DNA from 2 places in the Gottfriedia sp. ABJ_BB2_2 genome. Region 1 is predicted to be linked to the other one. Evidence: riboswitches for the same ligand, from Rfam matches in the RefSeq annotation. Region 1 holds a riboswitch; the other holds the start of a gene.
What was found. A riboswitch is a leader RNA that binds a small molecule or an ion and turns the genes downstream of it on or off. The one in region 1 is predicted to bind lysine.
Positions count from the first base shown of each region.

Region 2: it holds a riboswitch for lysine, as region 1 does, so the genes downstream of both, lysA (diaminopimelate decarboxylase) here and ACX6U0_RS17755 (aspartate kinase) in region 1, are expected to answer to the same signal.

Region 1 covers NZ_JBVFKR010000010.1:43,821-47,989, reverse strand. The annotation lists gene ACX6U0_RS17765 (YslB family protein) at 1-195, shown strand, start outside; gene ACX6U0_RS17760 (DUF4083 family protein) at 226-426, opposite strand; gene ACX6U0_RS17755 (aspartate kinase) at 551-1,792, opposite strand; lysine riboswitch at 1,904-2,077, opposite strand; gene uvrC (excinuclease ABC subunit UvrC) at 2,219-3,991, opposite strand; gene ACX6U0_RS17745 (hypothetical protein) at 4,141-4,169, shown strand, end outside.
Region 2 covers NZ_JBVFKR010000011.1:17,429-21,597, forward strand. The annotation lists gene ACX6U0_RS18210 (C40 family peptidase) at 1-717, opposite strand, end outside; gene lysA (diaminopimelate decarboxylase) at 877-2,199, opposite strand; lysine riboswitch at 2,340-2,513, opposite strand; gene ACX6U0_RS18220 (cation diffusion facilitator family transporter) at 2,828-3,703, shown strand; gene ACX6U0_RS18225 (VC0807 family protein) at 3,898-4,169, opposite strand, start outside.

The DNA.
Region 1 (4,169 bases):
ACTTCTGAACTAGTTACATACAGAAATCAACATAAAAAAGACGTATCTTATCAATTGGAAGCAGGCTTTCTTGCAATGCAAATTCAACAACAAATCGATGTAATTGCAGAAACATATGAAGAGCAAAGTAAACGTTCTGATAAAGTAAAATTTCAAGTAAAATGGGATCTAAAAGATCCAGTTACAAAAAAATAAAAATAAGCCTGTTCATTTAATTGATCAGGCTTATTTCATATTATCTTTTTCGCTTTTCTTTATTAGTTCATCTAGTTTGCGATTCATTTCATCTAATTGTTTATTTTTCTTAACACCTTTAATAATATAATTCATGAGAAATAAACTAATAAAAACGAATAATAGAATAAGAAGTATTAATAATATTAATTGAAAAACTATATCCCCATAAGCAATCCCTGCATTTATCAAATCAAAACCTCCATTACCAATTACTACTTCTATTATATGGTAATATTTCGCTAAAATGTTATAAAACCCCTCTAATCCTAGTTCCTATTGAAAGGAAAATGATGATTAAAGGGGATTTTTTATTTTATCCTTCTACAACTACTTCTTCTTGAACTCGATCTAGCTCATAACCTTTATGCAGAGCATGAACAGCATTTTGTAATTGCGACTTTGGAATAACAGTTGAAACTTTAATTTCAGACGTACTGACCATTTTTACCGGTATACTAGCTTCAGCTAAAAATTTAAACATATTTGCCGCAACACCTGGATTTGAAACCATACCACTTCCAACAATCGAAACTTTCGCAAGCTCGCTCTCAAAATCAAATGAAACATATCCTAAATATTCTTTTTTAGATTCTAGAATTGTGATAGTTTCTAACATATTTTCTGATTTAATAGAAAATGAAAGATTCACTAAATTATCTGATGTAACACTTTGAATAATAATGTCTACGTCAATTCCCTCTGTTGCAAGTATTGTAAAGATATTCGGTAAAAGATCGACTTGGTTATGTAAACCATTTAAAGTCATTCTTGTGACATTTGATTCAAAAGCGATTCCTCTTACGACTGATTGTTGTTCCATTTGATTTTCCTCCCCAATAAACGTACCAATTTCATCATGTTGGCTTGATCTTACTTGTATAACTAATCCATAATTTTTTGCAAATTCTACTGCCCTAGGGTGTAAAACAGCTGCACCTAAAGCAGCAAGCTCTAGCATTTCATCATATGAAACATGACTCAATTTAGTAGCTTCTGGCTCGATTCTTGGATCCGTTGTATAAACCCCTAAAACATCAGTATAAATATCACAACGTTCTGCCTGTAATGCAGCCGCTAACGCTACTGCAGTAGTATCCGAACCACCACGACCTAAAGTTGTAATTTCATCTTCATTACTTAACCCTTGGAAACCTGCGACAATCACAATATACCCTTCATTGATCAATTGCTGTATTCTTTCTGTTTGAATTGTTTCAATGCGAGCATTACCATGAATAGATTCTGTATGGATTCCTGCTTGCCAACCAGTTAATGAGATTGCCTTAAATCCTTTAGCCTGAATTGCCATAGCTAATAAAGAAATTGAGACTTGCTCACCAGTTGTTAAAAGCATATCCATTTCACGCTTACTATTTTGTGGACTAATTTGCTGTGCAAGATTAACGAGTTCATCAGTATGATGTCCCATTGCAGAGACAACTGTAACTACACTATTACCTTCTTTATAGGCTTTTGTTACTGTATCAGCAACATGTTTTATTCGCTCGATTGAACCGACTGAAGTCCCTCCAAATTTTTGAACAATAATTCCCATTTTTTCTCATCCTCACCTATTTTTCATAAAAAAGAATACAAAAAAGCGCGTGAAGCAATGTTCACGCGCCTAATTTACAAAATTGTAATAAAATAGACAAATCATCAACATCTCTTCAATAGCTCCCCGCATTTAGTATGCGACAGTACTACACCTATTAAATGCAGTCCCAACGAAAAGAATTGTGGATTCATTTCATTTCGGCAAAACTTCCTTTCAACTGTCCATATCAACGCCACACGTCTATGACAGCATACTCTTAAGTTTTGCACCTCTATTACGAGAGAAAATATTATATTTTTAACTTAATATAAATTATTTTGAAAATAGTGTCAAGGAATTTTTGTCCTTATGACTAGTTCACTGATTCTATGCTTTTCTAACACATTTTCAAACTAAGACTTTTTAAGGATGAAAAATACCCTATCACTTTCTAAAGTGTTGATAGATTTCTTCCGCAACATTTTTCGGAATTTTTGCTTGAATAAGCTCTTCAATTGTTGCCTCTTTAATTTTTTTAACAGATCCGAAATGTTTTAATAATGCTTTCTTTCTAGTTCCTCCAACTCCAGTAATGCCATCTAAAGCTGATTGAACCATAGATTTACTATGAAGCTGACGATAAAATTCAATTGCAAAACGATGAACCTCATCTTGAATACGTTGTAATAAAAAGAATTCCTGACTCTGTCTACCTAATTGCACAATTTGAGGTGGTTGCCCTATTAATAATTCAGATGTACGATGTTTTTCATCTTTTACTAAACCTGCTGTTGGAATAAACAACCCTAGCTCATTTTGCAACACATCTTCAACTGCTGATAAGTGTCCTTTACCCCCATCAACGATAATTAAATTCGGAAGAGGTAGGTTTTCTTTCAGTGCTCTTGAATATCTTCTTCTTACTACTTCACGCATTGAATCATAATCATCTGGACCGATTACAGTTTTAATTTTATATTTTCTATAATCCTTTTTAGAAGGCTTTCCATCAATAAATACAATCATTGCAGATACTGGATTAGTACCTTGAATATTAGAATTATCAAATGCTTCGATTCGATAAGGAGTTTCGATATTTAATATTTCTCCAAGCTTTTCGATTGCTTTAATCGTTCTCTCTTCATCTCTTTCAATCAACTTGAATTTTTCTTGTAATCCGATTTTCGCATTCTTATTTGCTAATACAACTAATTCTTTTTTCTGTCCTCTTTTAGGTTGGAGAACTGGAACCTTTAGTAATTCTTTTAACAGATCATTATCTACTTTATCTGGTACAAAAATTTCTTTTGGCTTTATATTATGTGTCTTCTCATAAAATTGGCCAACAAATGATAAAAATGCTTCTTCAGGTTCGTCATAAATTGGAAAATAAGATACATCTCTCTCAATCAATTTTCCTCTTCTAACAAAGAAAACCTGTACACACATCCAGCCTTTATCTACAGCATAACCAAATACATCACGATCAACTAGGTCACTGTTCATCATTTTCTGCTTTTCCATTGTTGCTTCGATAGAGATAATTTGATCTCGGTACTCTTTCGCTCGTTCGAAATCTAATGCTTCTGAAGCTGCCATCATCTTTGCTTCAAGCTCTTTTCGTACCTGGTCTTCCCCGCCATTTAAAAATCTTATGATTTCATTTACTAGTTCTTGGTTTTGCTCATCAGTTATATCTTTTATACAAGGTGCAAGACATTGTCCAATATGATAATATAAGCAAACTTTATCAGGCAAAGTGGAACACTTACGCAATGGATATAAACGATCTAATAATTTTTTCGTTTCCGTCGCAGCTGTTACATTAGGAAATGGTCCGAAGTATTTCCCTTTGTCTTTCTTTACGTTACGAGTAATGATCAATCTCGGATGTTTCTCTGCAGTTACTTTAATAAAAGGATAAGTTTTATCATCCTTCAACATAATGTTATATTTCGGATCATATTTTTTAATCAAATTCATCTCTAGAATGAGTGCTTCCATATTAGAAGAAGTAACAATATATTCAAAATCTACAATCTCTTGGACTAAGCGATACGTTTTCCCATCATGAGATCCCGTAAAATATGACCGAACACGATTTTTTAATACTTTTGCTTTTCCTACATAAATAATTGTTCCTTGAATGTCCTTCATTAAATAACATCCCGGTTGATCAGGTAAAAGACTTAATTTTTCTTTCAAATGATTGTCCAATGTCCTACCCTCCTTCTAAGGTAATTTGTTAATTTAATTATAATCTGCATTTATAAAAACTGAAAATATTTTCATCCATTAAGTTTAATTTAAGGAACTCCCATTATTGTATAACTTGCTATTCAAAACAGTAAAGGGAGAAAAATAAAATGAAAAAAATAAGAAAAGTTCATTTTTG
Region 2 (4,169 bases), on a different contig from region 1:
GTCATCACTATCATTTGATAATTCAGCTAATTCAAGTGATTGTTGTTCTAATTGTCTTACTCTTACATCTTCTTTTGCATCTTGCAGTTCTTTAACCGCAAGCTTTAATCTATATTCTGCAGATCTTAATGATTTTTCTTTTGCTGCTTGTGATTTAGATAAATCGCTTTCTTGCGCTACAAGCTCTTCTTTTGCATTGACAAGTGATGCTTTTTTCTCGTTCACAAGTTGTCTTTCTTTTTCAACTTCAGCTTGTTCTGATTCTTGTTCTTTAATGATATCTTGGTCTGCTTCAAAAAGCGTTGTAATTGAATTTAATCGATTAAAGAAATCAACAATACCATCAGAATTGAAAAGAACATCTGTTACTAAGTTAACTTTTGGTTGTTTTTGCATAGCAACAAGACGATCTTCTAGCATTTCGTTACGCTTTTCGATACGGTCTTGTAAGTATGTAATTCTAGCATTCTTATCTTGAATAATCTTTTGAGTTTCTGAGATTTCTTCTTTTTTAGATTGAATTTTTGCTTTCGTATCTTTAATCTTTTGATCTATCTTTTTAACATCATTACTTAATTTTTTGAATTGTGATTGGAATTTATCTACTTCAGCTTGCTTTTTTTCTACTTTCGTTTCGGCATTTACCGAAGCATTCGGCGCTAAAGATACTAAAAATGTACCTGCTATAGCCAGCACTGTAAGTTTTCTTTTAAACATTTCAGCGTGTCTCCTCTCGCTTATCTACTAGGTATTTATATCATAGATTTGCGAAGGGAGTCGCTTTTGTTACAATATTGTAATATAAATGATAAATATGTCTTAATCTGTCGATAAACAAACATAAAATCGTTAGGAAACAGAAATAAAACTCTTCTATTATCTAATAGAAGAGTTTTCAATGTAAATCATGTCATTTTTAATTAAATCTTGATACGTTTCACGTTGTACCACTACTCTAGATACACCGTCTTTTACAAATACAACAGCCGGACGACGAATACGATTATAATTATTAGCCATCGAATAACCGTATGCACCTGTACATGATACAGCTAATAAATCATTGCTCTCAACAACTGGTAACTCACAATCCCAAATTAACATATCTCCACTTTCACAACATTTACCTGCAATTGACACTACCTCTTTATTCTCGTCATTCGCGCGATTTGCAAGCATAGCTTCATATTTTGATCCATAAAGTGCTGGGCGGATATTATCAGTCATTCCCCCATCAACAGATACATATTTTCTTACTGAAGGTAGGTTTTTTGTTGCTCCAATCGTATAAAGAGTTGTTCCTGCTTCACCAACGATACTACGCCCAGGCTCCAACCATAATTCAGGAACTGGATACGATAATTCTTCACATTGTTGTTTAATTATAGAAGTAATTTGATCAATATGCTTTACAATTGATAACGGTTCGTCTTCAGTAGTGTAACGAATCCCAAATCCGCCACCAACATTTAATATTTCAGCTGTATAGTCTAATTCATTTTTTAATTCACTTAAAAAGTTCATTAATATTTTGATTGCATGAACAAACCCATCTGGCTCAAAAATTTGCGACCCAATATGAGAATGTATTCCCAATAATTTTAAATTCGGTGAATTTAACGAAATGGCAACTGCTTCGTTAGCTTGACCTGACGTAATATCAAAACCAAACTTTGAATCTTCTTGTCCTGTCATAACATATTCATGAGTGTGTGCTTCTACTCCGGGTGTTACACGTAATAAAATTGATACATATTCTCCACGATTCTCGGCGATCGCTTGTAAAACTTCTAACTCAAAGAAGTTATCTACAACGAAACAACCAATTTTTGCATCTAATGCTTCTTCAATTTCTTCTATTGATTTATTATTCCCATGAAAATGAATTTTCTCTGGTGGAAACCCTGCTTGAATCGCTGTATATAGTTCGCCACTTGAAACAACATCTAAACAAAACCCTTCTCTTTTTATTAAGCGGGCTTGTTCAATACAAAGAAAAGCTTTACTTGCATAAGCAACTTGATACTTTAATCCAGTCTCTTTTAATGCCTCATGAAATTCTCTACATTTAGACTCAATCAAAGATTCGTCGTATATATATAAAGGTGTCCCATACTGTTCAGCTAATTGAACTGTACTGCATCCTCCGATTTCTAGATGTCCATTATGATCAATTCGACTATTACCATGTAAATACATTAATATTCTCCCTTCATAACTAAACACAAGTTCATTCACCAGAAGCCTTCTTCAATGTATTAGTGTATTAAAAAAGGCACATGAAGGATATGTTCATGTGCCTATCACTTTTAAAATAAAAAGGATATTGCCAATCACATCTCTTCAATAGCTCTTCACAAATACAAGTGACAGTACTACATTTATTAAATGCAGTCCCAGCATTTTAGCGTGTGGCGCTCTAATGCTTCGGCATCGGATCCTTTTTCGTTTAGTCTTCAAACCCACAGTTCTCTTAAACGATACTCATATACAATGCAACCTCTACGAATAGATTGTTTTTATTATATTAGTCTATGTATAACACAGTCTAAAATTGGATGTCAAACCTTTTTAAAAAATAAACTGTAATTTCAATTTTTTACTATTTATTAGTCTAAACAAATTTTTCTTTTCAAAATATTATCTTTACTATAAAATACTAATTACGCGCTAAAAAAAGGTGATTAATATGAAAAATCTAATCAATAATAAAAAACATCATATAAAAAAAACAAGCCACTAACTTCATGTTAGTGGTTTTTCTTTTTTGTTGCCTTAGGACAACACTCTTAGCTAAAGTAGAAAAAATTGGTCAGAGGTGAATAGATTGCATTCAACCAAAATTGCATTACTTTCCATTTGTAGTAACTCTTTTATTGTTTTATTAAAATTAGTAGTTGGAATCATTACAGGATCTGTTGCTATTATTTCGGAGGCAATCCATTCTTTATTAGATTTAGTCGCTTCCATTATCGCATTCTTCTCAGTGAAAATTTCGAATCGCCCACCCGACAAGGAACACCCTTATGGTCACGGTAAATTTGAGAATATTTCAGGGACTATTGAAACACTTCTCATTTTTATTGCAGGAATTTGGATTATTGTTGAATCTGTTGAAAAACTAATTCACCCTACACCAATAAAACTTCCTTTTATAGGTGTAATCGTGATGCTACTCGGGGCTTTCATCAATTGGCGAGTTGGTAAAAAAGTTCAAAAAGTAGGAGACGAAACGCATTCTGTCGCAATGCAATCAAATGCATTACATTTATTAACAGACGTCTATTCATCGCTAGGTGTTGCGGCTAGCTTAATTTTAGTCTCGCTCACAGGTTGGGTACTACTAGATGCATTAATAGGGATTGGAATTGCATTATATATAATGAAAGAATCTATAGAGCTTGGAAAGAAATCATTTACCCCATTACTAGACACCGGGTTATCTTCAAGCGAAATACTACAAATTGAACAAGTTTTATTAAATTTCAAAACACAATTTATTGAATACCATGATTTACGAACAAGAAGATCTGGCGCTGAAGAACATATCGACTTTCATCTAGTTTTGCCATCTAGCATGAGTATTGAAGAAGCTCATCTACTTTGCGATCAAATAGAAGATGAAATCAAAAAAGTTCTCATAAATCCCCAAATTTTAATTCATGTCGAACCGGAAAATGAAATGGTTAGAAACGTAAAATAACGAAACATAAAAAGCGCATCTATAATAGATGCGCTTATTTTGTAGACAACTATATTAACTAAAATCAGACTACCTGGAAACGTTTGTCTTTTTAGGCTTAGGAGCCGAATAATTAGCGTAGTTACCTTACCTTAGATCCATAAATAAGCACCGCAATTAGGAGAAACACAGAAAGCGAGCGTTTGACGGGCAGTCTATAAGATCATTTCATCCTTAGGCTGCTGCTCATTTTCTTTAATTTTTTGTGCTCTCATCGTAATCATCGCATAACCGATTGCCATGATAATGCCAAAGATATAGCCACCGACTGTGAAAATAATAGTCCTTGAGTAGTAAGCCTTCACACCATAGGTTTCAAGCATCCACCATTGTGCTCCAGTAAATATAATATCTTTAACAATCCAAGCTATAAACAAATATTGGAACAACTTGAACAGTGAAGGATGTTTATAAAGTATCTTACTTT